DNA from 2 places in the Mesorhizobium sp. B263B2A genome. Region 2 is predicted to be linked to the other one. Evidence: riboswitches for the same ligand, from Rfam matches in the RefSeq annotation. Region 2 holds a riboswitch; the other holds the start of a gene.
What was found. A riboswitch is a leader RNA that binds a small molecule or an ion and turns the genes downstream of it on or off. The one in region 2 is predicted to bind S-adenosylmethionine.

Region 1: linked by a shared signal. The riboswitch ahead of LB568_RS31870 (O-succinylhomoserine sulfhydrylase) and the one ahead of metX (homoserine O-acetyltransferase MetX) in region 2 are both predicted to bind S-adenosylmethionine.

Annotation. Positions count from the first base shown of each region.
Region 1 is NZ_JAIUIU010000041.1:9,542-13,955, forward strand. Features, by position in the region: gene LB568_RS31865 (ceramide glucosyltransferase) at 1-898, shown strand, start outside; gene LB568_RS31870 (O-succinylhomoserine sulfhydrylase) at 935-2,125, opposite strand; SAM riboswitch at 2,181-2,258, opposite strand; gene LB568_RS31875 (2'-deoxycytidine 5'-triphosphate deaminase) at 2,347-3,441, shown strand; gene LB568_RS31880 (ABC transporter substrate-binding protein) at 3,541-4,314, shown strand.
Region 2 is NZ_JAIUIU010000004.1:291,618-296,031, reverse strand. Features, by position in the region: gene LB568_RS10665 (prephenate/arogenate dehydrogenase family protein) at 1-182, opposite strand, end outside; gene hisC (histidinol-phosphate transaminase) at 238-1,347, opposite strand; SAM riboswitch at 1,543-1,620, shown strand; gene metX (homoserine O-acetyltransferase MetX) at 1,740-2,909, shown strand; gene metW (methionine biosynthesis protein MetW) at 3,082-3,696, shown strand; gene LB568_RS10645 (DUF1330 domain-containing protein) at 3,709-4,029, opposite strand.

The sequences.
Region 1 (4,414 bases), on a different contig from region 2:
GGTCGTCAAACTGATAAACAGGGCGATTGCCCGGTTTCCCAAAGTGCCGGCCCGGCTTTTGATCGGCGACGACCGCGTCAGCGCCAATCCCAAACTCAACAACTGCGTCAAAGGCTGGGAAGCGGCGCGCCACAACTGGGTCGTTCTTGCAGACTCCAACGTGCTGATGCCCAGGGACTACATCCAGCATTTGATGGCGGCGTGGCGAGCCGATACCGGCCTTGTCTGCTCGACGCCAATCGGCTCGCGTCCCGACGGTTTTTGGGCCGAGGTCGAATGCGCCTTTCTCAACACGCTGCAGGCCCGCTGGCAATATGCCGGCGAGGCGCTCGGCCTTGGCTTTGCCCAGGGCAAGAGCATGCTGTGGAACAAGCCGATGCTGGATGCCAGCGGCGGCATTCGCGCGCTGGCGGCCGAGATCGCCGAGGACGCCGCCGCGACCAAGCTGGTGAACGGCCTCGGCCTGCGCGTCAATCTCGTCGCTTCGCCCTTCGAGCAGCCGCTCGGCCGGCGCAGGCTTGGCGAGATCTGGTCGCGCCAGGCCCGCTGGGCGCGCTTGCGCCGCGTCACCTTTCCGCTGTTCTTCACGCCCGAAATCCTCACTGGTGCTGTGGTGCCGCTGGCGCTTGCGCTGGTCGCGGCGGCGAGCGCCGGCTTCAGCCTCTGGGCAACCGCGCTTGCCGTGTTGGCGGCCTTCTATCTTCCGGAGTGCGCGCTGGCCTGGTCCAAGGGCTGGTACCTGTCGCCGCGCATGGTCGCGGCGATCATGGTGCGCGACCTGATCTTGCCGGCGATGTGGACGCGTGGCTGGCTCGGCGGCGCTGTCGACTGGCGCGGCAACGCGATGACCATCCGCACCAAGGCGGCCGAACTGGAGGAGACGCCGTCAAGCGCCTGATCGCGCCTGCTCGACGGACCTACCGGACTGTCTTCCCTATTTGGCTGCCCTCAACGCCTGCGCGAGGTCTTCCAGAAGGTCGTCGGTATCCTCCAGGCCGACCGACAGCCTGAGCGTACCTAGCCCGATGCCGAGTTCGGTCCGGGCCTCGTCGCTCAAATTCTTGTGCGTCGTCGTCGCCGGATGGGTGATCAGGCTCTTGGCATCGCCGAGATTGTTCGAGATCAGAACGATGTCCAGCGCGTTCTGCAAGGCGAAGGCCGCCTGCTTGCCGCCCTTGACGTCGAGGCAGATCAGCGTCGAGCCGCCCGACATCTGCTTCCTGACGATATCAGCCTGCGGGTGGTCGGCGCGGCCGGGATAGATGACGCGGGCGATCTGCGGCTGCCCGGCGAGGAAATCGGCGATCTTGCCGGCGCTTTCCGTCTGCTGGCGCACGCGCACCGGCAGCGTCTCCAGTCCCTTCAGCAGCGTCCAGGCATTGAACGGCGACAGGCTGGGGCCGGTGTGGCGGAAATAGTCGTGCAGGTTCTCGTCGATCCACTTCTTGTCCGACAGGATAACGCCGCCCAGGCAGCGCCCCTGGCCGTCGATGTGCTTCGTGGCCGAATAGACGACAATGTGGGCGCCGAGCTGCAGCGGCTTCTGCTGCAACGGCGTGGCGAAGACATTGTCGACGACGAGCCGCGCACCGATTGAATTGGCAAGTGTTGCGACGGCTGATATGTCGACCACTTCCAGCGTTGGGTTGGTCGGGCTTTCCAGGAAGAACAGCTTGGTATTGGGCCTGACCGCCTTCTCCCAGTTGGCGATATCGGTGCCATCGACCAGCGTCGCTTCGATGCCGTATCGCGGCGCCAGCGTCTCGACCACCCAGCGGCAGGAGCCGAACAGCGCGCGCGCCGCAACGATATGGTCGCCGGCCTTGACGCTGCACAAGAGCGCCGCCGTCACCGCCGCCATGCCCGACGCCGTGGCGCGCGCATCCTCGGCGCCTTCCAGCGCGCACATGCGCTTTTCGAACATGTCGACGGTCGGATTGGCGTAGCGCGAATAGATGAAGCCTGGTTCCTCGCCCTTGAAACGGGCCTCCGCCGCCTGCGCCGTCTCGTAGACATAGCCTTGGGTGAGGTACATTGCTTCCGACGTCTCGCCGAATTGGGAACGCAGGGTTCCGCCATGAACGAGGGCTGTCTGTGGCTTCCAGTCGCGCTTCTTGTTGCTCATTGCTTTGTTCCAGACACAAAAAAACCGGCCGCGAAAGTCGCAACCGGTCCATACGGCCTTGCGGCCAACGGTCCTTTAGCGACTTGTTTAACGTGGCTGCAAGCCGACCGGCCAAATCACCACGGGATAACGACCCTTTAGACCCGTCCCACGCTTGCGTCAATTGCCGGCTTCATTAAGAGGTTTGTGCGACAAGAAAATCGTCGGCCAGGAGCGCAGCCTTGCGGCAGACAGGCATTCTTCCCGATCAGGACATTGCGGCGCTGTTCCAGTCCGGCGCGCTGAAGTCGCCGCGCGCGCTCGATGCCGACCAGATCCAGCCGGCGAGCCTCGATCTCAGGCTCGGCGACAAGGCCTGGCGGGTGCGGGCTTCCTTCCTGCCCGGCCCCAACCACACGGTTTCGGAAAAGCTCGATCGCCTGAAGCTGCACGAGATCAATCTTGCCGAAGGCGCTGTGCTGGAAACCGGCTGCGTCTACATTGTGCCGCTGCTCGAAAGCCTGGCGCTGCCGGCGGACATTTCGGCCTCGGCCAACCCGAAGAGCTCGACCGGCCGGCTCGATATCTTCACCCGTGTGATGACCGACCGCGGCCACGAGTTCGACAAGATCGCCGCCGGCTACAACGGCCCGCTCTATCTGGAAGTCAGCCCGCGCACCTTCCCGATCGTCGCGCGCACCGGTTCGCGCCTGTCGCAGATCCGCTTCCGCACCGGCAATGCACTGCTCTCGGAAGCCGAATTGCATGAACTGCACCGTGCCGAGATGCTGGTCGCCACCGAACCACCGAACATTTCCGGCGGCGGCATCGCACTGTCGATCGACCTCAACGGCGACAAGGATGGCCTGGTCGGTTATCGCGGCAAGCATCACACCGGTCTGGTCGACGTCGACAAGCGCGCCGCGCAGGATGTCGTCGATTTCTGGGAGCCGATCCACAAGAGCGGCGCCGGCGAACTGGTGCTCGATCCCGACGAATTCTACATCCTCGTCAGCCAGGAAGCGGTGCATGTGCCGCCGCTCTATGCAGCCGAGATGACGCCCTTCGATCCGCTCGTCGGCGAATTCCGTGTTCACTATGCTGGCTTCTTCGATCCGGGCTTCGGCCATTCGGCGTCCGGCGGCACCGGCAGCAGGGCGGTGCTCGAAGTGCGCAGCCACGAAGTGCCGTTCATCCTCGATCATGGCCAGATCGTCGGCCGGCTGGTCTACGAGCACATGCTGAAGCGGCCGCAGGCGCTTTACGGCACCGACCTCGGCTCCAACTACCAGGCGCAGGGCCTGAAGCTGTCCAAGCATTTCCGCGCCGCACGCTGAGCTCCGATTACCGCCAGGCAAAATACTTGCCTGCGCTGGCACATCATGCTTGGCTGGCTTGTCGGTCGCCGGGATGCGGCGCTCAAGGGGAACGAGAAAATGCAGATTTCAAAATGGATCCTATCGGCGGCAGGCGCTGCCATGTTGGCGATGGCGGCGGGCTCTCTGTCGGCGCAGGCTGCCGAAAAATTGAAAATCGGCACCGAGGGCGCCTATCCGCCATTCAACACCATCACCTCCGACGGCAAGGTTGTCGGCTTCGACATCGACATCGCCAATGCGCTGTGCGCGCAGATGAAGGTCGAGTGCGAAATCGTCACCCAGGACTGGGATGGCATCATCCCCGCCCTGCAGGCCAAGAAGTTCGACGCCATCATCGCCTCGATGAGCATCACCGAAGAGCGCAAGAAGCAGGTCGCCTTCACCAACAAATATTATACGACGCCGCTCGCCCTGGTCGCCTTGAAGGACAGCGACATCGCCTCCACCGAACCGGCGGCACTTGCCGGCAAGACGGTCGGCGCCCAGGCTGCGACCACGCAGGCCACCTATGACCAGGACGTCTATGGCAAGGCAGGCGCGGAGGCAAAACTCTACCCGACCCAGGAGGAAGCGATCACCGACCTGCAGAACGGCCGGCTTGACGCTGTGATCTCGGACAAGTTTGTGCTGATGGACTGGATGAAGAAGGCGAGCGACGGCTGCTGCAAGATGATTGGAGACGTCAAGGGCACGGAGACGCAAGCCGGCATCGCCGTGCGCCTCGACGACACCGCACTGCGCGACAAGCTCAACGCGGCCATCGACGCCATCGTCGCCGACGGCACCTACAAGAAGATCCAGGCCAAATATTTCGACTTCGATATTTATTGAGGTTCCTGCCTCTTCCTTCTCCCCCTGTGGGAGAAGGTGGCCGAGCGAAGCTCGGTCGGATGAGGGGTGTTCCAGCTTGGCAAGGGCGGCGATCCTTCAC
Region 2 (4,414 bases):
TTCGCATCCGTGGTGTAGGAGGAGCCGAGCCCAAGCTCTTCAGCTCGCGCCAGTGTCGCGGCGCTGCGGGTCGAGATGGCGACATGGCTGGCAAGACCCTCGCGGCGAATGACGCGGGCCAGCGACGAGCCGATCAGGCCGATGCCGACCAGCGCGATCTTTTCAAACATCGGTGATGTCATGGTGTTTCCAGCTCTGGGCGTTCCAGCTTTTTTGGCGTTCTGGCTTTTCGGCGTTCTAGCTTTTCAGGAATGTCGTGAGCGCGGCGACAACGCCGCGATTGGCCTCTTCGGTGCCGACGGTCATGCGCAGCGCGTTGGGAAATCCGTAGCCGGAAACGCGCCGCAAAATATAGCCGCGCGCCGTCAGGTAGTCGTCGGCCGCCGCCGCGGAATGCTTCTGGTCGTCGGGAAAATGGATGAGGATGAAATTGCCGACGCTGGGCGTCACCCGCAGCCCAAGTCCGGTCATCTCCTGGCTCAGCCAGGCGAGCCAGGTCTCGTTATGCGCCACGCTGCGCTCGACATGGGCACGGTCTCGGATCGCCGCGATGCCGGCCTCGATCGCAGTCGCATTGACGTTGAAAGGGCCGCGCACGCGGTTGATCGCATCGACGATGTGCATCGGCCCGTACATCCAGCCGAGCCGCGCCCCGCCGAGGCCGATCTTGGAGAAGGTGCGCGTCATCACCACGTTCTCGGTACTGCCGACCAACTCGATGCCCGCCTCGTAGTCGTTGCGGCGGACATATTCGGCATAGGCCGCGTCGAGCACCAGAAGCACGTTGCGCGGCAGGCCGGCATGCAGCCGGCGCACCTCCTGGAACGGCACATAGGTGCCGGTCGGATTGTTCGGATTGGCGAGGAACACGATCTTCGTGCGCGGCGTAATTGCGGCCAGTATCGCATCGATGTCGGCGCGCTCGTCGGTCTCCTTGACCGCGATCGGCGCGGCACCAGCCGACTGGATGTAGATTTTGTAGACCATGAAGGCGTGTTCGGTGAACACGGCCTCGTCGCCCGGCGCGAGGTAGGTCTGCGCCAGCAGGCCAAGGATCTCGTCGGAACCGTTGGAGCAGATGATGTTCTGCGGGTTGAGGCCATGCACCTCGGCGATCGCCTCGCGCAGCCGCCTCGCCGTGCCATCGGGGTAGACGTCGAGCTTTCCCGCAACCTCCCGCGCGGCCTCGATCGCCTTCGGCGACGGACCGAGCGGGTTCTCGTTCGACGACAGCTTGTAGACCTTGGCGACCCCGGCCGGCGCCGTGCTCTTGCCGGGCACGTAGGCATCTATGTCCATGATGCCCGCGCGCGGCGTTGGACGTGCCCGATCCGGTATCTGGTTCATTTTTTTCAAAATCCGTCGAAATCGCCTCCACCCGGAGGCCGCTGCGGAAATACAAGCCATGGCCCGCAATGTCGAGAGGTGCCATTGGTGCCGGCGGCCGGCCCAGCAACCGGCTCAACTGCCGGCCCAGTGACCGGCTCAGGACCGGCCCGGGACCGGCATTGACGGCGAGCCAGGCGAGTTCTAGAAGGACAGCGACAGTTCCGTGGTGATTTGGCCGGTCGGCTTGCAGCCACGTTAAACAATTCGCTAAAGGGCCGTTTGCGTGACGTAACCGGCTTTGCGAAGGCAATGCCGGTTTTTTGTTGTCCGCTGCCGGCCGGACGAACGCATCGGCGACGCGGAGATCGGCAGCGATTTCCGCGAAAGCACGGTGCAACAAGAGAGAATTGATGGCCGCTCTGCGCGCAGGAAAGACCAACAACGAGTTCGACAAGCCGTCGAGCCCGGTGTTGCGTTTCGGGTCCGACAAGCCGCTCAAGCTCGATGCCGGCACGCTGCTGTCGCCGTTCCAGATCGCTTACCAGACCTATGGCACGCTGAATGATGCCCGCTCCAACGCCATCCTCGTCTGCCATGCGCTGACCGGCGACCAGCATGTCGCCAGCACCAATCCGGTGACCGGCAAGCCGGGCTGGTGGGAAGTCCTGATCGGCCCGGGCCGGATCATCGACACCAACCGGTTCTTCGTCATCTGCTCCAACGTCATCGGCGGCTGCCTGGGTTCGACCGGCCCGGCATCGACCAACCCAGCCACCGGCAAGCCCTATGGGCTCGATCTGCCGATCATCACCATCCGCGATATGGTGCGGGCGCAGCAGATGCTGATCGACCATTTCGGCATCGAGAAGCTGTTCTGCGTGCTCGGCGGCTCGATGGGCGGCATGCAGGTGCTGGAATGGGCATCGAGCTATCCCGAGCGCGTCTTCTCGGCGCTGCCGATCGCCACTGGCGCGCGCCATTCCTCGCAGAACATCGCCTTCCACGAGGTCGGCCGGCAAGCCGTCATGGCCGACCCGGACTGGCATGGCGGCAAATATTTCGAGCACGGCAAGCGCCCGGAAAAGGGTCTGGCGGTGGCGCGCATGGCCGCCCACATCACCTATCTGTCGGAAGCCGCCCTGCACCGGAAATTCGGCCGCAACCTGCAGGATCGCGAAGCACTGACCTTCGGCTTCGACGCAGACTTCCAGATCGAGAGCTATCTGCGACACCAGGGCATGACCTTCGTCGACCGCTTCGACGCCAATTCCTATCTCTACATGACGCGGTCGATGGACTATTTCGACCTCGCCGCCGACCATGGCGGCCGGTTGGCGGACGCCTTTGCCGGCACCAAGACCCGGTTCTGCCTGGTGTCCTTCACCAGCGACTGGCTGTTTCCGACCGAGGAGAGCCGCTCGATCGTGCATGCGCTCAACGCCGCCGGCGCCTCGGTATCCTTCGTCGAGATCGAGACCGATCGCGGCCATGACGCCTTCCTGCTCGACGAACCGGAACTGTTCGCCGCCATCAACGGCTTCATCGGCTCGGCGGCAAGGGCGAGAGGGCTCAGCGCATGATCCCGAACAGTTGCAGACTTTCCGGATCGAGATCATGTGCCAGGCGTCAGCGCATGACCCCGAAAAGTTGCAGGTTTTTCGGATCGAGATCATGTGCCAGGCGTCAGCGCATGACCCCGAAAAGTTGCAGACTTTTCGGATCGGGATCATGCGCCAGGCAAGGGGCGACATCATGAGCGTCAACGGCAACCAGCGCGTCGACCTCGAGGTCGTCGCCAACCTGATCCCGCCGCAGTCGCGGGTGCTCGACGTCGGTTCGGGCGACGGTTCGCTGCTCGAATTGCTGCAGGACACCAAGCAGGTCGACGGCCGCGGGCTTGAATTGTCGCAGCGTGGCGTCAACGAATGCGTGGCGCGCGGCCTCTCGGTCATCCAGGGCGATGCCGACAAGGATCTCGAATTCTATCCCGACAAGGGCTTTGACTTCGTCGTCCTGTCGCAGACCTTGCAGGCCACCCGCAACCCGAAGCTGGTGCTCGACGAATTGCTCCGGATCGGCAACCGGGCGATCGTGTCCTTCCCCAATTTCGGCCACTGGCGGGTGCGGCTGTCACTGTTCGTCAAGGGCCGCATGCCGGTGACCTCGGACCTGCCCTATTCCTGGTACGACACACCCAACATCCACTTCTGCACTATCCGGGACTTCGTCAATCTGTGCGAAGAGCTTGGCGCTACGGTGGAAAAGGCAACCGCGCTCGACGCCAACGGTCAGAAGATCGGCCTGTCGATGCCCTGGTGGTTCTGGAACTTCTTCGGCCAGCAGGCGGTGTTCCTGCTGAAACGATAAGGCACCACGCATCTAGTCCAGGACATCGGTGGCCTTGTGCGGATGTTCGACACCGTCGACGAAGATGACGTCGGATTGCGAATTGTCGGTCCGCAGGGCGAGGATCGCCTGATAGGCCGGCGAATTGTACCAGCCGCGCACATGCTCCCTGTCGGGGAATTCGATGATGATGAGGTGGCCTTGCCAGTCGTTCTCTATCACCTCGACATCGCCGCCATGGACCAGGAACCGGCCACCGAAGGGCTCCAGCGTGGCATCGATCTTGTGCAGATATTCGACAATCTGCGGACCCATTGTGGCTTGGCGCATATGGGCAACGGCGTAGGCGGTCATGATCTTACTCCCTTCGGATCGAAGCCGATCGGCCGGCCTCGCTAGAGCATGATGCCGAAAGGTGTGAAGCGGTTTTCGGATCATGCTCCGTCTCTAGGACAATCTGCCCAAGCTCCCGCGGCGATGCGATTACGTCTGACGTAAAGGAATGTATGCAATTCCGCTCCGGGTTTGGCCATCTTCGCAAGATTGATTCCCGGGAGGACTGATTCGCGGAAGACTGATTCACGGGAAGACTGGAGGGCGACGGTGTTGCATTTGAACCGCGCGCTGCACCAATTCGTCGTCTCGCGCGCGATTGTACCGTTGCACGACGCGTGACAGGAGCGGCTGTTTTTTATAGCTTCCGCCAAATACGACCGAGGAGTCACGGAGGGGGAGTCCG